Regions from separate parts of the Bacillus sp. LR_5 genome, predicted to be linked through region 1. Evidence: riboswitches for the same ligand, from Rfam matches in the RefSeq annotation. Region 1 holds a riboswitch; each other region holds the start of a gene.

The links. A riboswitch is a leader RNA that binds a small molecule or an ion and turns the genes downstream of it on or off. The one in region 1 is predicted to bind S-adenosylmethionine.
Region 2: another riboswitch for S-adenosylmethionine. It lies ahead of metI (cystathionine gamma-synthase/O-acetylhomoserine thiolyase); the one in region 1 lies ahead of metI (cystathionine gamma-synthase/O-acetylhomoserine thiolyase).
Region 3: another riboswitch for S-adenosylmethionine. It lies ahead of metN (methionine ABC transporter ATP-binding protein MetN); the one in region 1 lies ahead of metI (cystathionine gamma-synthase/O-acetylhomoserine thiolyase).
Region 4: another riboswitch for S-adenosylmethionine. It lies ahead of RAC86_RS03435 (bifunctional homocysteine S-methyltransferase/methylenetetrahydrofolate reductase); the one in region 1 lies ahead of metI (cystathionine gamma-synthase/O-acetylhomoserine thiolyase).

Annotation. Positions count from the first base shown of each region.
Region 1 is NZ_JAVAXX010000002.1:18,884-23,974, forward strand. Features, by position in the region: gene RAC86_RS00910 (ATP-dependent helicase) at 1-277, opposite strand, end outside; gene RAC86_RS00915 (hypothetical protein) at 397-651, shown strand; gene RAC86_RS00920 (GNAT family N-acetyltransferase) at 725-1,147, opposite strand; gene RAC86_RS00925 (YjcG family protein) at 1,152-1,667, opposite strand; gene RAC86_RS00930 (esterase family protein) at 1,704-2,426, opposite strand; SAM riboswitch class I at 2,594-2,717, shown strand; gene metI (cystathionine gamma-synthase/O-acetylhomoserine thiolyase) at 2,786-3,907, shown strand; gene metC (cystathionine beta-lyase) at 3,900-5,072, shown strand.
Region 2 is NZ_JAVAXX010000198.1:2,049-7,139, forward strand. Features, by position in the region: gene metC (cystathionine beta-lyase) at 1-1,073, opposite strand, end outside; gene metI (cystathionine gamma-synthase/O-acetylhomoserine thiolyase) at 1,066-2,187, opposite strand; SAM riboswitch class I at 2,255-2,375, opposite strand; gene RAC86_RS27270 (esterase family protein) at 2,543-3,265, shown strand; gene RAC86_RS27275 (YjcG family protein) at 3,302-3,817, shown strand; gene RAC86_RS27280 (GNAT family N-acetyltransferase) at 3,821-4,243, shown strand; gene RAC86_RS27285 (hypothetical protein) at 4,316-4,570, opposite strand; gene RAC86_RS27290 (ATP-dependent helicase) at 4,687-5,091, shown strand, end outside.
Region 3 is NZ_JAVAXX010000018.1:635-5,725, reverse strand. Features, by position in the region: gene gcvH (glycine cleavage system protein GcvH) at 1-306, shown strand, start outside; gene RAC86_RS06270 (YusG family protein) at 362-598, shown strand; gene RAC86_RS06265 (toprim domain-containing protein) at 676-1,038, shown strand; gene RAC86_RS06260 (thioredoxin family protein) at 1,040-1,360, shown strand; gene RAC86_RS06255 (SCP2 sterol-binding domain-containing protein) at 1,468-1,812, shown strand; SAM riboswitch class I at 1,927-2,033, shown strand; gene metN (methionine ABC transporter ATP-binding protein MetN) at 2,139-3,164, shown strand; gene metP (methionine ABC transporter permease MetP) at 3,157-3,825, shown strand; gene metQ (methionine ABC transporter substrate-binding lipoprotein MetQ) at 3,839-4,663, shown strand; gene RAC86_RS06235 (carboxymuconolactone decarboxylase family protein) at 4,949-5,091, shown strand, end outside.
Region 4 is NZ_JAVAXX010000008.1:49,236-54,326, reverse strand. Features, by position in the region: gene RAC86_RS03445 (CvfB family protein) at 1-654, opposite strand, end outside; gene RAC86_RS03440 (YajQ family cyclic di-GMP-binding protein) at 753-1,244, shown strand; SAM riboswitch class I at 1,351-1,468, shown strand; gene RAC86_RS03435 (bifunctional homocysteine S-methyltransferase/methylenetetrahydrofolate reductase) at 1,558-3,396, shown strand; gene RAC86_RS03430 (GNAT family N-acetyltransferase) at 3,487-3,936, shown strand; gene RAC86_RS03425 (GNAT family N-acetyltransferase) at 3,942-4,790, shown strand; gene RAC86_RS03420 (MFS transporter) at 4,902-5,091, shown strand, end outside.

The DNA of each region.
Region 1 (5,091 bases):
CCTTGGGCAAACGAAAGACACCGGATTCCTGATCGTCTTCTTTTTTCTCCTCTTTAGCGGGTTTCGTTTCGCAGGCCTCCTCACATGCCGGAAAATGGCCTGGCTGGCGGTGGATAAACTCCGGCGGATCGGCGATATTGAGCCTTAACAAAACGGGTTTTCCGCAATGAGAACAAAATAAATGTCCTTTTATTCCTTCTTCAAAGAGGAATTGGTAATGTTCTCTCGAATATGTATGTAAATGTATAGTTCGATCATTCAGTCGGGCGCATTTCAAACAGGGATCCTCCCAATCAAAAAAAGGTGTTCATTACAGACAAAGACTATCATATCAAAAGAAACGTGTTTCAAAAAGTAAGTTTAAGGGAAAAGAGACAGCAGAAGGGTGGGTATCGTATGATATATGCAGGTCAAATTCAGAACCAGCAATACGCTCAATATGCAAATAGAACGATTGGACATAAGCAGGATTACGCCGGAACCGAAAAAATCAACTATGTCTCGTTTCAGCGGGTATACAAGGAACTTGAAAAGCAGCAGGAGAATCAAACGGCCGCTGAAAGAAAAGTAAACGAGACAAAACGTAAGCGCTCTCTTTATAAGAGATTGCGAGAAAAAGGAATGGGCACTTATATTAATCGATATGTATAAAAAACCGTTCACATCAAGAGAACGGTTTTTTATGTGCGGAAAAAATCCGGATCTCAATAGACCTGGATGCTGTTTAGTCTTTAATCATTTGTAAGTGGGGAATGCCGGCATCGAGAAATTCTTTTTCAGAAAGCACGCGATACCCGTGTTTCTTGTAAAACGGCACAGCCTGCGTTTGCGCGTTTAAAATGAAACCGGAAGCGCCGCCGTCTGCCGCCGCTTTTTCGAGTGCCTTCATAATGATGCCGCCGACACCGGCGGAGCGGTGGCTTTTCAATACGCAAATCCGCTCTAACTTGCCGTAGCCGTCCTTCATACGCCATCTTCCGGCGCCGACAGGCTTTCCGCCGTCATACACGACGATATGCTCCGACTCATTTTCAAGTTCGTCAATTTCTTCTTCAGCAGGTACGTTTTGTTCTTTGACAAAGACTTCTTTTCTTACATAAAATGCATCTTTCATTTGTTCTTCATTTTTTGCGATAACTGCTTCCAAACGATTATTCTCCTCCGCCTAGCAAGAAGGTTTCATATACTGTCCACGATCCGTTTTCTAGCTGGTAAAGCAAGTGGAAACGATCAACGATTTCTTCATGCGACACTTCCTGCATTTTTAATTGTCCCAGCACATCTGAATGCTCATCGTCGGAAAGATTTTGGCCGACCGTCACATGCGGAACGAAATTATATTCCTGTTCACCAGCCAACACACCGGTGTATAACTTTTCATTGAGTGTTTTTAATTCTTCCGTCGGCTCTGCTTTGATGTAAATGACATTATTGACAGGCGCAAATGAGCTGTATTTTGTCATTTTGAGAACGATCGGATGGGACTCCTTTGCGATGTTTCTCAGATGTGATACAAGCTGATCCGCTTTCTCCTCTTTACATTCAAACGATGCTCTCAGCGTCAAATGGGGCGGGATCAGGGAATAGCTCGGATCATAGCGCTTTCTGTAAGAGTTCGCAAGGTCTTGGAGTTTTTTTGATGGAAATAAAACGATTCCGTATTTCATATTATGTCCCTCCTGGAAATAAAGTATGATAGAATATCAAAGCATTTTTTTCAGCGCCGGCGTGATGAGCGGCTGCCAGTATGTCCATTTGTGATCTCCGTCAAATGATTCAAAATAATAATCGGAAAGCTTCTCCTCCAGCAGCTGTTTCAGCTCCTGATTCGGTTCTGTAAAGTCCAGAATGTTTCCGTCTGTCGTGTGGACGTCAGTTTCTTTTGTTCCGATTTGGTGATAAATAGAGAGGTGTTTGATATCGTCTGACTGTTTCACAGCTCCCAATACATGTTTGTCAACATAGGGAGACTGCATGATGATGTTTCCGAACATATTCGGATAATCAAGCGCTGTCATAAGAGAAACGGTCGCTCCGAGAGAATCACCGATCAGCGTCCGACCGTAGCCGACTTGATAGGTTGGATACTCGTCATCCGCAAACGGAACGAGCTCATGGGCGATGAACCGTTTATACGCCGAAAATTTTGAGCCTTCCGGATGATAGGTTTTTCTGCGCTCTTTTACATCCTTATAAGGAACACCGATAATAATGCTCCGGTCTATTTCTCGCTTGGACAGCAATTCTTCGACCTGTCTGCCGATTCTCCCCAGCCTGAAATAATCGTGGCCGTCCTGCGCGATAATGACATGGTATTTATAAAGCGGGGAGTAGTTGGACGGCAGATAAACGAGCAATGTCATTTCCTCGTTAAGCTCTTTTGAAAAGAATTTCTTTTCTTGCACTGTGCCGTTTTTCGGTGCCATAATGCATTCCTCCAGGACATCACTAGACTTTCTTGCTGTTTTCCATTATTGTACCATGAATTATTAGAAATTTCTCTCTTTAAACTGTTCGGAACTCGAAGAAAAAAGTGTTGAAATAAACTGCAAATTGCGCTAATATAAAACAATCAGAAAATTGAAATCGATATTTCTTATCGTGAGAGGTGGAGGGACTGGCCCTTAGAAACCTCAGCAACCGGCTTGTTTTGCATTATGTGCAAAACGCCAAGGTGCTAAATCCAGCAAGCGTTTTTTATGCTTGGAAGATAAGAAGAAGCGTTAAACCCCTTCTTCTTATGAGGAAGGGGTTTTTTATTTTGAAAAGGGAAGGTGTCAGCTATATGTCACAGCACGTTGAAACGAAATTAGCCCAAATTGGAAACCGAAGCGACGAAGTAACGGGAACAGTGAGTCCTCCTATTTATTTATCAACAGCATACCGCCACAGAGGAATCGGAGAATCTACCGGATTTGATTATGTCCGCACAAAAAATCCGACACGCCAGCTTGTTGAGGACGCGATCGCCAGCTTAGAAAACGGAGCGAGAGGGCTTGCCTTCAGTTCGGGAATGGCTGCCATCCAAACGATTATGGCGCTGTTTAAAAGCGGAGATGAACTGATCGTTTCATCGGACCTATATGGCGGCACATATCGTCTGTTTGAAAACGAATGGAAAAAATATGGATTGACCTTTCATTACGATGATTTCAGCGATGAGGACTGTTTACGCTCTAAGATTACGCCGAATACAAAAGCGGTGTTTGTGGAAACACCGACAAATCCGCTCATGCAGGAGGCGGACATTGAAAAGATCGCCCGGATCACAAAAGAGTACGGTCTTCTGCTGATCGTTGATAATACATTTTATACACCGGTCTTGCAAAGGCCGCTTGAGCTGGGAGCCGACATTGTGATTCACAGTGCAACCAAGTATTTAGGCGGGCATAACGACCTGCTTGCGGGACTTGTCGTTGTAAAGGATGAGCAGCTTGGTGAGGAAATGTTTCAACACCAAAATGCGATCGGCGCCGTCCTGCCTCCGTTTGATTCGTGGCTTCTGATGAGAGGAATGAAGACGCTGAGCCTCAGAATGCGCCAGCATCAGGCAAACGCGCAGGAGCTTGCGGCGTTTTTAGAAGAGCAGGAAGAAATTTCTGATGTACTATATCCCGGAAAAGGCGGCATGCTGTCCTTCCGTCTACAGAAAGAAGAGTGGGTCAACCCATTTTTAAAAGCGCTGAAGACCATTTGTTTTGCAGAAAGCCTCGGCGGGGTGGAGAGCTTTATTACATACCCTGCCACACAGACACACATGGATATTCCTGAAGAAATCCGCATCGCAAACGGAGTCTGCAATCGTCTGCTGCGTTTTTCAGTCGGAATTGAACATGCAGAAGATTTAAAAGAAGACTTAAAACAGGCGTTATGTCAGGTCAAAGAGGGAGCTGTTTCATTTGAGTAATCACAATTGGACGCTGGAAACCCAGCTCGTGCACAATCCATTTAAAACAGATGGCACAACAGGAGCGGTTAGTGTACCGATTCAGCACGCATCAACTTTTCACCAATCTTCATTTGAAGAGTTTGGCGCGTATGATTACAGCCGCTCAGGAACGCCGACAAGAACAGCGCTCGAAGAAACAATTGCCGCACTGGAAGGCGGAACGAGAGGATTTGCTTTCAGTTCAGGCATGGCTGCGATCTCAACAGCATTTTTATTGCTGTCACAGGGTGACCACGTTCTTGTGACAGAAGATGTATATGGCGGAACCTTCCGCATGGTAACAGAGGTGCTGACCCGGTTTGGCATTGAGCACACGTTTGTTGATATGACGGATAGTAACGAAGTGGCGCGGAATATCAAGCCGAATACAAAGGTCATTTATATGGAGACACCGTCAAATCCGACACTTGGGATTACTGATATTAAAGCGGTTGTTCAGCTTGCAAAAGAAAACGGCTGTTTGACCTTTCTGGACAATACATTCATGACACCTGCACTGCAGCGTCCGCTTGATCTCGGTGTGGATATTGTGCTTCACAGTGCAACAAAGTTCTTGAGCGGACACAGTGATGTGCTTTCAGGCCTGGCTGCTGTAAAGGATGAAGAGCTTGGGAAGCAGCTGTATAAGCTGCAAAACTCGTTCGGCGCCGTCCTTGGCGTGCAAGATTGCTGGCTTGTGCTGCGCGGATTAAAAACATTGCAGGTCCGTTTAGAAAAAGCAAGTCAAACAGCTGAGCGGCTTGCGGAATTTTTCCAGAAGCATCCGGCGGTGAAGCGCGTGTATTATCCGGGGCTGGCTGATCATCCGGGCGCTGAAATCCATAAAAGCCAGTCAACGGGAGCGGGCGCCGTGCTATCTTTTGAGCTTGAAAGCAAAGAGGCCGTTAAGAAATTAGTAGAGAATGTATCACTTCCGGTCTTTGCTGTAAGCCTCGGCGCCGTGGAATCGATTTTGTCTTATCCGGCAACGATGTCTCACGCGGCAATGCCTAAGGAAGAGCGTGAAAAACGCGGCATCACAGACGGCCTGCTCCGTCTTAGCGTGGGAGTCGAACATGCAGACGATTTAGAACGTGATTTCGCACAAGCGCTGAAAGAAATTGCGCCAGTGGCGGTTCGATAAAAAGAAGCCGGGGATGGCC
Region 2 (5,091 bases), on a different contig from region 1:
TCAGTGATACCGCGTTTTTCACGCTCTTCCTTAGGCATTGCCGCGTGAGACATCGTTGCCGGATAGGACAAAATCGATTCCACGGCGCCAAGGCTGACAGCGAAGACCGGCAGTGACACATTCTCGACTAACTTCTTAACGGCCTCTTTGCTTTCAAGCTCAAAAGATAGCACGGCGCCCGCTCCCGTTGACTGGCTTTTATGGGTTTCAGCGCCGGGATGATCAGCCAGTCCCGGATAATACACGCGCTTGACCGCCGGGTGCTTCTGGAAAAATTCCGCAAGCCGCTGGGCTGTTTGACTCGCTTTCTCTAAACGGACCTGCAACGTTTTTAATCCGCGCAGGACAAGCCAGCAATCTTGCACGCCAAGGACGGCGCCGAACGCGTTTTGCAGCTTATACAGCTGCTTCCCAAGCTCTTCATCTTTGACAGCAGCCAAACCTGAGAGCACATCGCTGTGTCCGCTTAAGAATTTTGTCGCGCTGTGAAGTACAATATCCACGCCGAGGTCAAGCGGTCGCTGCAGTGCCGGTGTCATGAATGTATTGTCCAGAAAGGTCAGACAGCCGTTTTCTTTTGCAAGCTGAACAACCGCTTTAATATCCGTAATCCCAAGTGTCGGATTTGACGGTGTCTCCATATAAATGACCTTTGTGTTCGGCTTGATGCTCCGCGCCACTTCATTACGATCCGTCATGTCGACAAACGTATGCTCAATGCCAAACCGGGTCAGCACCTCTGTCACCATACGGAAGGTTCCGCCGTATACATCTTCTGTCACAAGAACGTGATCACCCTGTGACAGCAGTAAAAATGCTGTTGAGATGGCAGCCATGCCTGAACTGAAAGCAAATCCTCTTGTTCCGCCTTCCAGTGCGGCAATTGTTTCTTCGAGAGCTGTTCTTGTCGGCGTGCCAGAGCGGCTGTAATCATATGCCCCGAACTCTTCAAATGAAGATTGGTGAAAAGTCGAGGCGTGCTGAATCGGTACACTGACCGCCCCGGTTCCGCCGTCTGTTTTAAATGGATTGTGCACGAGCTGGGTTTCCAGCGTCCAATTGTGTTTACTCAAAAGAAACAGCTCCCTCTTTGACCTGACATAATGCCTGTTTTAGATCCTCTTTTAAATCTTCCGCATGTTCAATACCGACAGAAAAGCGCAGCAACCGATTGCACACCCCGTTTGCGATGCGGATCTCTTCAGGAATATCCATGTGCGTCTGGGTCGCAGGGTATGTAATAAAGCTTTCCACCCCGCCGAGGCTTTCTGCAAAACAAATGGTCTTCAGCGCTTTTAAAAACGGATTGACCCATTCTTCTTTTTGCAGACGGAAGGACAGCATGCCGCCTTTTCCGGGATACAGCACATCCGAAATTTCTTCCTGCTCTTCTAAAAACGCCGCAAGCTCCTGCGCGTTTGCCTGATGCTGGCCCATTCTGAGGCTCAGCGTCTTCATTCCTCTCATCAGAAGCCACGAATCAAATGGCGGCAGGACGGCGCCGATTGCATTTTGATGCTGAAACATTTCCTCTCCGAGCTGCTCATCCTTCACCACGACAAGTCCAGCAAGCAGATCGTTATGCCCGCCTAAATACTTGGTTGCGCTGTGAATGACAATGTCAGCTCCCAGCTCAAGCGGCCGCTGCAAGACCGGTGTATAAAATGTATTATCTACGATCAGCAGAAGACCGTGCTCCTTTGTAATCCGGGCAATATGTGCAATGTCCGCCTCCTGCATGAGGGGGTTTGTCGGCGTTTCCACAAACACCGCTTTTGTATTCGGCGTAATCTTAGAGCGTAAACAGTCCTCATCGCTGAAATCATCATAATGAAAAGTCAATCCGTATTTTTTCCATTCATTTTCAAATAAACGGTACGTGCCGCCATATAGGTCCGATGAAACGATCAGTTCATCTCCGCTTTTAAACAGCGCCATAATCGTTTGGATAGCAGCCATTCCCGAACTAAAGGCAAGCCCTCTCGCGCCGTTTTCTAAGTTAGCGATGGCGTCCTCAACAAGCTGGCGTGTCGGATTTTTTGTGCGGACATAATCAAATCCGGTAGATTCTCCGATCCCTCTGTGGCGGTATGCTGTTGATAAATAGATAGGAGCACTCACTGTTCCCGTGACTTCATCGCTACGGTTCCCAATTTGAGCTAATTTCGTTTCAACGTGCTGTGACATATAGCTGACACCTTCCCTTTTCAAAATAAAAACCCCTTCTTCATAAGAAGAAGGGGTTTAACGCTTCTTCTTATCTTCCAAGCATAAAAAACGCTTGCTGGATTTAGCACCTTGGCGCTTTGCACATGCAAAACAAGCCGGTTGCTGAGGTTTCTAAGGGCCAGTCCCTCCACCTCTCACGATAAGAAATATCGATTTCAATTTTCTGATTGTTTTATATTAGCGCAATTCACAGTTTATTTCAACACTTTTTTCTTCGTGTGCCGAACCGTTTAAAGAGAGAAATTTCTAATAATTCATGGTACAATAATTGAAAATGCAAGAAAGTATAGTGATGTCCTGGAGGAATGTTTTTATGGCACCGAAAAACGGCACAGTGCAAGAAAAGAAATTCTTTTCAAAAGAGCTTAACGAGGAAATGACCTTGCTTGTTTATCTGCCGTCCAACTACTCCCCGCTTTATAAATACCATGTCATTATCGCGCAGGACGGCCACGATTATTTCAGGCTGGGGAGAATCGGCAGACAGGTTGAGGAATTGCTGTCGAAACGCGAAATAGACCGGAGCATTATTATCGGTGTTCCTTATAAGGATGTAAAAGAGCGCAGAAACACCTATCATCCGGAGGGTTCAAAATTTTCGGCTTATAAACGGTTCATCGCCCATGAGCTCGTTCCTTTTGCAGATGATGAGTATCCAACCTATCAGATCGGTTACGGCCGAACGCTGATAGGTGATTCGCTCGGAGCAACCGTGTCACTTATGACAGCGCTTGATTATCCGAATATGTTTGGCAACATCATCATGCAGTCTCCCTATGTTGACAAACACGTACTAGAAGCCGTAAAACAGTCAGACGATATCAAACACCTCTCTATTTATCACCAAATCGGAACAAAAGAAACTGACGTCCACACGACAGACGGGAACATTCTGGACTTTACAGAACCGAACCGGGAGCTGAAACAGCTGCTGGAGAAAAAGCTTTCCGATTATGATTTCGAGCCATTTGACGGAGACCACAAATGGACATACTGGCAGCCGCTCATCACCCCGGCGCTGAAAAAAATGCTTTAACACTCTATCATACTTTATTTCCAGGAGGGACATAATATGAAATATGGAATCGTTTTATTTCCATCAAAAAAGCTCCAAGACCTTGCAAACTCTTACAGAAAGCGCTATGACCCAAGCTACTCTCTGATCCCGCCTCATTTGACGCTGAGAGCATCCTTTGAATGCGCGGAGGAGAAAGCGGATCAGCTCGTATCACATTTAAGAAACATCGCAAAAGAGTCCCACCCACTCGTTCTCAAAATGACAAAATACAGCTCATTTGCGCCTGTCAATAATGTCATTTACATCAAAGCAGAACCGACGGAAGAGTTAAAAACACTCAATGAAAAGCTATACACCGGTGTGTTGGCAGGAGAACAGGAATATAATTTCGTTCCGCATGTGACGGTCGGCCAAAACCTTTCCGACGATGAGCATTCAGATGTGCTGGGACAATTAAAAATGCAGGAAGTGTCGCATGAAGAAATCGTTGACCGTTTCCACTTGCTTTACCAGCTGGAAAACGGATCGTGGACAGTATATGAAACCTTCTTGCTAGGCAGAGGAGAATAATGTTTGAAAGCAGTTATCGCAAAAAATGAAGAACAACTGAAAGATGCATTCTATGTAAGAGAAGAAGTCTTTGTCAAAGAACAAAACGTGCCTGCTGAAGAAGAAATTGACGAACTTGAAAATGAGTCAGAGCATATCGTCGTGTATGACGGCGAAAAGCCTGTCGGTGCCGGAAGATGGCGCATGAAGGACGGCTACGGCAAGTTAGAGCGCATTTGCGTACTGAAAAGCCACCGCTCAGCCGGTGTCGGCGGCATCATTATGAAAGCGCTCGAAAAAGCCGCGGCAGACGGAGGCGCTTACGGTTTCATTTTAAACGCGCAAACACAGGCTGTGCCGTTTTACAAGAAACACGGGTATCGCGTGCTTTCTGAAAAAGAATTCCTCGATGCCGGCATTCCGCACTTACAAATGATGAAGGACTGAACGCATCCGGATCTTTTGAGATCCGGATTTTTACTGCATATAAAAAAACCGTTCTCTCGTATGAACGGTTTTTTATACATATCGATTAATATATGTGCCCATTCCTTTTTCTCGCAATCTCTTATAAAGAGAGCGCTTACGTTTCATCTCGTTTACTTTTCTTTCAGCTGCCGTTTGATTCTCCTGCTGCTTTTCCAGTTCTTTGTATACCCGCTGAAACGGGACATAGCTGATTTTTTCGGTTCCGGCATAATCCTGCTTATGTCCAATCGTTCTATTAGCATATTGAGCGTATTGCTGGTTCTGAATTTGACCTGCATATATCATACAATACCCACCCCTCTGCTGTCTCTTTTCCCTTAAACTTACTTTTTGAAACACATTTCTTTTGATATGATAGTCATTGTCTGTAATGAACACCTTTTGATTGGGAGGACCCCTTTTTGAAATGCGCCCGACTGAATGATAGAATCATACATTTACATACATATTCGAGAGAACATTATCAATTCCTCTTTGAAGAGGGAATAAAAGGACATTTATTTTGTTCTCATTGCGGAAAGCCCGTTTTGTTACGGCTTAACATCGCCGATCCGCCAGAGTTTATCCATCGCCAGCCAGGCGATTTTCCGGCATGTGAGGAGGCGTGCGAACCGAAGCCCTCTAAAGAGGAAAAAAAAGAAGACGATCAGGAATCTGGTGTCATTCGTTTACCCAAGGGAAAAGCGATCGCCGCTGACCCGTCCCCAGCTGTTACGGAATGGCACCGTCCTAGAAGCATTAAACCAGGAACACCATTTGTGCCAAAAACAATAGAACCCGATACGAGCCTTTTTCCGTCTGTCGGC
Region 3 (5,091 bases), on a different contig from region 1:
ATTACGCATTTTGCCCAGTCTGAGCTAGGCGACATCGTGTTTGTCGAACTTCCTGAAGTCGGCGCTGAAATCAAAGCGGACGAGCCATTTGGCAGTGTTGAATCCGTTAAAACGGTATCTGAGCTTTATGCACCGATTAACGGAACTGTTGTGGAAGTAAACGAAGATCTTGATGACAGTCCGGAATTCGTCAACGAATCTCCGTACGAAAAAGCATGGATGATCGTCGTTGAGCCGTCTGACGCTTCTGAAATTGAAAAACTGATGACAGCAGAGCAATACGAAGAGATGACACAAGAAGACTAAAACAGGATAGCTGTAAAGGCAATTGGACACGCTAACGTTATGGGAGGTGTCCAATATGGCTTTCAGCAAACAAAAGCTCGATGTCACCAATGATGTGACAGGCCGCTTTCAAAATGGCCGGCTCTCGTTATATCATGAAAATGAGATGATCGGCCAAATGACAAGCATGAATGAATATGAGCTTAAGTCCGGTTATTCCTTTGAAAATGAGAAATTTTATAAGACAGCTGATGTGGTCTCAGGAAACGACGAAAAATACGTGGATTGTGACTACGAAAACGGCTGGTGTTAATGTTGGCGGTGAATTTCACTGCCTTCTTTTACAATCTGAACGTTTCAAATATGACGCGGCAGGTGAAGAAGATGAAGATGGATGAGCTGGAAAAGGTTATGATTGTCGAAGGGAAAACAGATAAAGAGAAAATCGAAAGCGTCCTGAATGAACCAGTGCGCATTATCTGCACAAACGGAACAATCAGCCAGCTGAAGCTTGAGGAATTGGCTGACGAGCTTTACGATAAAGACGTCTATATATTAGTTGATGCTGATGAATCAGGCGAGAAATTAAGAAAACAGCTGAAAAGAGAATTTAACGAAGCCTGCCATCTCCATATCGACAGAGCCTATAAGGAAGTAGCGGCTGCACCCAGGCACCATGTCGCCTCTGTATTGCTGCGCGCGAATTTGAATGTCCATACTATTTTTCTTGAAAGAAAATCCCGAGGTGTATAGCATGAAAGAACTCCAAGAATATGAGCTTGAGCACATTGAAGATGATGTGTATCTCCTTTATTTATATACTCCGTTTTGCGGCACCTGCCAGCTTGCAAGCAAAATGCTGACAGTGGTGAAAGAAATGCTGCCTGATGTCGCCTTCTATAAAAACAATGTCAATTACTCTCCGACATTCGCAAAAGCATATCAAATTGAAAGCGTCCCTTGTTTTCTGCTGTTTAAAGGCGGAAAAGTGGTCGAAAGAGGATATGCGTTTCACTCTGTTTCTTATTTATATGAGCTGATCAAACAAAAATCATCTTCCGCATCCCATTTATGACATATTTCTCTGCACAATCCAATGAAATTGTCGTTCGTTTTATAAAGGGGTTCTTGCGCCAGAAAGAGAAATGTGTATGTATGACCAACAAATAGGAGGTTGTACATATGGAGAAAGCGGAAGTTTTAGAAGATGAGTATCAGCATCTGTTTTTAAAACCCCTTTTGAACGCTTCGACATTGCTCATTACCTTCCAAGGAGAAACAGAAGCCTTAACCGTCTCAATAAACGAACAGGGAGAAATGAAAAAAATTTCTTCGCCCCAAACGTCCAACCTGACCTTTTACGGAAACCAAACAGAAATTATTGACTTATTGCACGGAGACATTTCCCTTCAGCACCTTATTCAGAGCGGAAGCCTCAAAGTAAAGGGGTCATTCAGGGCCCTGTTAAAACTAGAAGCCATACTCTGGCTGACGAACGGATTTTTTCAGAGGATTTTAAAGAATTAAAAAATAGGAAATTATTATAATAGTAAAAGTTGACATCATTTATTTTATTGACATTTAATCATTCGCCATGCTATTCTACATTAAGAATTTCCGGACGAAAAAGACTATATATTTCTCTTATCAAGAGAGGTGGAGGGAAGTGCCCTATGAAGCCCGGCAACCATCAACGCTGTTGAAATGGTGCCAATTCACACGAAGCGTTCAGCTTTGAAAGATGAGAGAAAGGCATTTTATATAAGCCTTTCTGCTCAAGTGTGCAGAAAGGCTTTTCTTTTGCAGAAAAACCCGGAAGATTTCTTAGAATAGTGTTAAGGCAGGTGATTGCTTTGATCAATCTTCAAGATGTTTCAAAAGTTTATAAGTCGAAACACGGAGATGTCAATGCTGTCCAAAATGTCTCGCTTTCCATTAAAAAAGGTGAGATTTTTGGAATTATAGGATATAGCGGAGCTGGTAAAAGTTCCTTAATCCGTCTGCTGAACGGCCTTGAGAAACCAACCTCAGGAACCGTGGAAGTGGCGGGAACCAAGATTAATGAAGTGAACGGACGCGCTTTAAGAAATGCACGCCATGAAATCAGCATGATTTTCCAGCATTTCAATTTGCTTTGGTCGCGGACCGTTAGAGACAATATCATGTTTCCTTTAGAAATTGCCGGGGTGAAAAAGAGCGAACGGATCAAGCGCGCCGATGAACTGATTAAACTGGTAGGTTTAGAAGGAAAAGAAAAATCTTATCCGTCTCAGCTGAGCGGCGGGCAAAAGCAGCGTGTCGGAATCGCCAGAGCGCTTGCAAACAATCCGAAGGTTCTCCTTTGCGATGAAGCGACATCAGCATTAGATCCGCAAACGACAGATTCAATTTTGGATCTATTGTCCGATATTAATGAAAGACTCGGTTTGACGATTGTGCTGATCACACACGAAATGCATGTCATCCGCAAAATCTGCAACAGAGTCGCTGTCATGGAAAACGGAAAGGTTGTGGAAGAAGGCGAAGTTCTTGATGTCTTCAAAAATCCGAAGGAAGACATGACAAAACGATTTGTTCAGCAGGTGACAGAGCCGGAAGAAACGAAAGAAACGCTACAGCACCTTCTTGATGAAACAGCATCAGGAAAAATGGTTCAGCTCACATTTGTCGGTGATTCTGCTGAACAGCCTCTGATTACAGAGATGATCAGAAACTTCAATGTCAGCGTCAATATTCTGCAAGGGAAAATCTCGCAGACGAAGGATGGAGCTTACGGTTCACTGTTCATCCATATTGATGGAGACGAGGAAGAAGTGCAAAACGTGATCCGGTTCATTAATGACAAACAGGTGAAAGCAGAGGTGATCACGAATGTTTGAAAAATACTTCCCGAACGTTGATTTAACTGAGTTGTGGAACGCGACATATGAAACACTTTATATGACGCTGATCTCTTTATTGTTTGCTTTTGTCATCGGAGTGATCCTCGGCTTGCTGCTTTTCCTGACAAGCAAAGGGAGCCTTTGGCAAAATAAAGCGGTCAACTCTGTGATTGCGGCCATTGTCAACATATTCAGATCGATTCCATTCCTTATTTTAATTATTTTACTGTTAGGGTTTACGAAGTTCTTAGTCGGCACGATCTTAGGGCCTAACGCCGCATTGCCGGCGCTGGTGATCGGTTCGGCACCGTTTTACGCGCGCCTTGCTGAAATCGCATTGCGCGAGGTTGATAAAGGTGTGATTGAAGCCGCTAAATCAATGGGCGCTAAAACGTCTACGATTATTTTCAAAGTGCTGCTTCCGGAGTCTATGCCGGCTCTTATTTCTGGGATCACGGTTACGGCCATCGCTTTGATTGGCTCAACGGCAATTGCCGGAGCCATCGGTTCAGGCGGCCTTGGAAACCTTGCGTACGTAGAAGGATATCAGTCTAATAATGCTGATGTTACCTTCGTTGCTACTGTGTTTATTTTAATCATCGTCTTTATTATTCAAATCATCGGTGATGTAATAACAAATATTATAGACAAACGATAAGGGAGGATTTACATTGAAAAAGCTATTTTTGGGTGCATTACTGCTTGTATTTGCAGGGGTTATGGCTGCCTGCGGTTCAAATAACGGCGCTGAATCCGGCAAGAAAGAAATTGTGGTTGCAGCGACAAAAACACCGCATGCGGAAATTTTAAAAGAAGCTGAACCATTGTTGAAAGAAAAAGGCTACACGCTGAAAGTGAAAGTGCTTAGTGATTACAAGATGTACAACAAAGCTTTAGCTGATAAAGAAGTGGATGCGAACTACTTCCAGCACATTCCTTACCTTGAGCAAGAAATGAAAGAAAACACAGATTACAAACTTGTGAATGCCGGAGCTGTTCACTTAGAGCCATTCGGTATTTACTCTAAAAAATACAAATCACTGAAAGACCTTCCAAAAGGTGCGACAATTATCCTGACAAACAACGTCGCTGAACAAGGCCGTATGCTTGCAATGCTTGAAAACGCAGGATTAATCACACTTGATTCTAAAGTGGAAGCAGTTGACGCAACATTGAAAGACATTAAGAAAAACCCGAAAAACCTTGAATTCAAAAAAGTAGCGCCTGAATTAACGGCAAAAGCATATGATAACAAAGAAGGAGACGCGGTCTTCATCAATGTAAACTATGCGATCCAAAATAAATTAAATCCTAAAAAAGACGCGATTGAAGTAGAATCAACGAAAAACAACCCATACGCTAACATCATTGCGGTAAGAAAAGGCGAAGAAGATTCTGCAAAAATCAAAGCGCTAATGGAAGTTCTTCATTCTAAAGAGATCAAAGACTTCATCGAGAAAAAATACGACGGAGCTGTGCTTCCTGTATCTGAATAAGACTGAAACCCCGGATGAGAAATCCGGGGTTCAATTATTGACAAAGCCCTAAAACGATATTAGTTTTAGGGCTTTGTCATCTTTTCAGCGTGATTGAAAACCCTTGAAGTCTAGGAAGGCCGAGCATTGGAGCGGAGCGAATGTTGCAATTCGTGAGCACCGACGCGCAGGTCTGACAACGAATGCGAGGGTTTGCTGACACGGTGAAACCCCGGATGAGAAATCCGGGGTTTTTTTCGGGTATTTTCCTAAAAGCTGTTCATAATAAAAAGGAATGTTAAACAGATGGAGGGATTTTCTTTGAATCAAGACAGAGGAAGCATGCAGGACGCGCTAAAACAGTATAAATTAGGTTTAGGCACATTTGAACAAAAGATGCCGCTGATGGGAAGAAAGTTTAACGAGTTTACTGAACAATGCTTTGCCGG
Region 4 (5,091 bases), on a different contig from region 1:
TTCTTTCACTTGAATCACCCGGCCTGTGACTCTTGAACCGAGTCTTGGCTCCTCTTTTCTTTCTGACGGGTGAATAAAACAGCGGATACCGTCATCCGTGATCACGAATGAACCCGATGCGATCAGCCTGTACACCGTACCTGTCAGCTCTTTATTCATCAGATCTTCTGAAGCGTCGGTAAACAGTTCGCTGATGATATCTTCCGGCGCTGGTTTCGCAAACATGCGCCCCCGGTTCGTCACCTTCAGCATACAGTAAAGTTTGTCCCCTTTTTGCGGCCAGACATCTTCATACGGGGGTAAATGCTCAGTTGCGACTAGTGCGTCCTTCGATAAACCGACATCAACGAAAACGCCCATATCTTCCACTTTATCCACCACTTCAACCCAGCCATATTCATCCGCGCTGATGACCGGAATTTTCATCGTGGCCGCAAGCCTTTCCTGCTGGTCGACGTATATAAAGACTTCTACTTCGTCTCTGTCCTCGATATCCTCAGTCATTTCACTGTTATGTAAGAGAATCGTATCTTCCCCATCGGTTAAAAAATAACCGAAGTCGGTTTGGTGATCTATACTCAAGGTTAATTGCTGCCCTGGTCTCATGCTATCGTCCTTCCTGTTCCGCTTATTCTCTGCGGATTTTGTTAACATTTTTTCCAATCATCACAAATTGATTCTTTGTTCTGTTGGAAGTTTCTCTTTATTCTACTATAATCAACACATAAGTTAAATGTTATGGAGGTTTTCATATGGCAAAAGAAAGTTCATTTGATATTGTATCCAAGGTGGAATTGCCTGAAGTGCAAAACGCAATCCAAATTGCACTGAAGGAAATCAGTACCCGATATGACTTTAAAGGCAGCAAAAGCGACATTTCTTTAGATAAAGAGGAGCTCGTCCTCGTTTCCGATGACGAATTCAAATTAAGCCAGCTGAAAGATGTGCTGGTCAGCAAATTGATTAAACGAAACGTACCGACAAAAAACATTGAGTACGGCAAGGTTGAAAACGCGTCAGGCGGAACGGTACGCCAGCGTGCAAAGCTTGTTCAAGGCATTGACAAGGACAACGCAAAAAAAATCAATACGATCATCAAAAACTCCGGACTGAAAGTAAAGTCTCAGGTGCAGGATGATCAAGTGCGTGTCACCGGAAAAAACAAAGATGACCTGCAGCAGATTATCTCAGCTGTGCGGGGAGCAGACCTGCCAATTGACGTTCAATTTATAAATTTCAGATAAATTTTCTGATTCCTATTGATTATTGTCTTTATTTTCGGTAAATTTGGAGAAAGGGAAAAACGCCAGGTATCTTTTGGCACTTCCTGACACGAAAATTTCATATCCGTTCTTATCAAGAGAAGCAGAGGGACTGGCCCGACGAAGCTTCAGCAACCGGTGTAATGGCGATCAGCCATGACCAAGGTGCTAAATCCAGCAAGCTCGAACAGCTTGGAAGATAAGAAGAGACAAAATCACTGACAAAGTCTTCTTCTTAAGAGGACTTTTTTTATTTCTCTTTTTTCCTTGCTGATGTGAATAAAGGAGGCAGACAATGGGACTTTTAGAAGATTTGCAAAGACAGGTGTTAATCGGTGACGGCGCCATGGGGACGCTCCTCTACTCCTATGGCATTGACAGGTGTTTTGAGGAGCTCAATATTTCAAAGCCGGAGGAAATTCAGCGCATACATAAAGCGTACGTTGAAGCGGGAGCCAACATTATTCAAACGAATACGTACGGGGCCAACTATATTAAATTATCCAGACACGGTCTTGAGGATGACATCAAAAAAATGAATCAGGAGGCCGTAAAGATCGCGCGGGCTTCAGCAGGCGATGCATACGTGCTTGGAACGATGGGCGGCATACGGACATTTAATAAAAATGCGTACAGTCTTGACGAAATTAAGCGCAGCTTCCGCGAGCAGTTGTATCTGCTGCTGCATGAAGAGCCGGATGGCTTACTGTTAGAAACATATTATGATTTGGAAGAAGCCCGTGAAGTGCTGAAAATCGCGCGCAAAGAGACTGATCTTCCGATTATGCTCAATGTCTCCATGCACGAGCAAGGCGTATTGCAGGACGGAACGCCGCTTTCTGACGCATTGCGCTCGATTGCGGATCTCGGAGCTGATATTGTCGGCATTAACTGCCGCCTCGGCCCTTATCACATGATTGAAGCGCTCAGCGAAGTGCCAATTTTTGATGACGTATTCTTATCGGTTTATCCGAACAGCAGTCTTCCTTCGCTTGAAGAGGGACGGCTCGTCTATGAAACAGACGACACGTATTTTCAAAACAGCGCGTTAGAATTCCGTAAGCAAGGCGCGCGGATTATCGGCGGCTGCTGCGGCACAACACCGAATCACATCAGGGCGATGGCGGAAGCGGTTGGCGGACTGGCTCCGATTACGGAAAAAGAAGTCAAAACCCGGGCGAAAGAATTCATTTCTGTTCATCACGAGCGAACCGAGCCCGGCCTGGATGAGATCGCGGCGAAAAAACGCTCTATTATCGTAGAGCTGGACCCGCCGAAAAAACTAAGCTTTGACAAATTTCTATCGGCGGCTGCTGAATTAAAAGAAGCGGGAATCGATGCCCTGACACTCGCCGACAATTCTCTGGCGACCCCGCGGATCAGCAATGTTGCCTGCGGCGCCCTTGTCAAGCAGCAGCTCGATATGCGTTCCCTTGTCCATATTACGTGCCGTGACCGTAACATTATCGGCTTACAGTCACATTTAATGGGCCTTGATACGTTAGGGCTGAATGACGTGCTTGCTATTACAGGTGACCCTTCTAAAATCGGGGATTTTCCTGGTGCGACGTCTGTATATGATTTAACATCTTTTGATTTAATCAGGCTGATCAAACAATTCAATGAAGGTCTGTCTCTGTCTGGAAAACCGCTCGGCAAGAAAACGAATTTCTCAGTTGCCGCCGCATTTAATCCTAACGTCCGCCATCTGGATAAAGCGGTAAAACGGCTTGAGAAAAAAATAGATTGCGGCGCAGATTATTTTGTTTCTCAGCCTGTCTATTCCGAGCAGCAGCTTGTCGATATCCATAACGAAACAAAACATCTGAAGACGCCGATCTATATCGGCATCATGCCGCTGACAAGCAGCCGGAATGCCGAATTCATCCATAATGAAATTCCCGGCATTAAGCTGTCTGATACGATTCGCGAAAAAATGGCCCATGCCGGTGAAGATAAAGAAAAGCAAAAGGCGGAAGGCCTTGCAATTGCCCGCTCCCTGCTGGATACGGCATGCGAGCTGTTTAACGGCATCTACTTGATAACGCCTTTCCTCAGATCTGACTTAACCGCTGAGCTCACTTCATATATTCAGCAAAAAGATGAGCAGCGCCAAAATATCTTTTTGCATTAATCCCTTTAAAGACTGTCTGATCCAATCGGGCGGTCTTTTTCAACGGGATTCGTGTTACGATATAGAAAAACAGTCATGAGGAGGAACATTATGCTCGAAGTCAAAACCATTTCCGCGGAAGATACATATGAAATCCGGCACCGCATTCTGCGCCCCCATCAATCCATTGAACAATGCAAATATGAAGAGGATCATGCAAAAGGCTCCTTTCATCTCGGCGCGTTTTTTGAAGGGAAGCTGATCAGCATCGCTTCTTTTTCCCCGCAAAATCAGCCATTAATAACAGAATCCCCAGCATATCGGCTGAGAGGCATGGCAACGCTTGAAGGATATCGCGATCAAAAAGGCGGGAGCACGCTGATCAAACACGCGGAAGAGAAACTGGCGGAGAACGGCGTTCAGGCAGTCTGGTGCAATGCCAGAAGCCATGTGAAAGGCTACTATTCAAAACTTGGCTGGGAAGAACTCGGCGAACCGTTTGAGATTCCCGGCATAGGCACACATATCATCATGTATAAAAAACTCGAAACAAGCAGGTGATCTGTATGAGGGTAATCGATAAGCTGATTAAGCTTCATGAAGAACATACCCCTAGTCTATTGCGGCTTTGCAGGCAAGCCGGGTGGCCGGATTACGGCGAACAAGAGCTGGCACTGCTTGTCCAGCAAGGACGCTTTTTCGGCTATCAAAATGTCAGCGGTGATATTATTTCCTGCATCGGCTTGTTTTTGTTTGGCCGTCTTGCTTCTATCGGCCTCGTGATCGTGGACAAAGAATATCAACGGCTCGGTCTCGGCCGGCGTATGGTAAACGCCTGTATCACCCAAACGGATGAAAACACAGCCATCAGGCTTTGCGCCACAAAAGAAGGTTTGCCGCTTTATGAAAAAGCAGGTTTTCATACAGCAGGTTCAGTGCGAAAGTACAGCTGTCATAGTTTTCAACCTTATACAAAAAAGCTTGACGCTGAACTGACATCCTTTAGAGAACAAGACTTTCACGACTTAACCACGGCGGATCTGGCTGCCTTTGGCGGAGATCGATCAAACCTTTTGCAGCAGCTTATTTCTGCTTCATGCGAATGTATCATCGCCAGAAATCAGGACGGACAGCTCATTGGCTACGGACTTTCTGTACAGACACCGGCCAATTTGAAATTCGGCCCCATCATCGCTCCATCATCAGATGTTGCAGCACAGATAATTAACAGGCTGGCGGCCGGCAAACAAGGGCCGATGCGAATCGATATACCGAGTGAACACACGTCTCTGCATGACAGCCTGATAGAAATGGGATTTCTTAAAGATGATGAACCTCCGCTTTTGTTCTATCAGAAAAAAGCGCCTATTCAAAATGGACACTTATATGCTTTGATTTCACAGGCTCTCGGTTAACCCTCTTTTTTCCCGAACAGGTATCTTCTGTTCGGTTTTTTGCTGTCTGATCGCTGAATAAACGAAGCCAACAGGGACATTCTAAGCAGAAGAAAAGGAGTGTGCTCTGAGATGGAATCATCAAAACAAAATAACGGAATGACGATTGTAGCAATCGGTTCAATCCCTTTAATATTAACCCTAGGAAACTCGATGCTTATTCCGATTTTGCCAAAAATGAAATCTGAACTTCATTTATCACAATTTCAAGTCAGTCTCGTGATCACAGTATTTTCCTTAATTGCAGCATTTGCGATTCCGA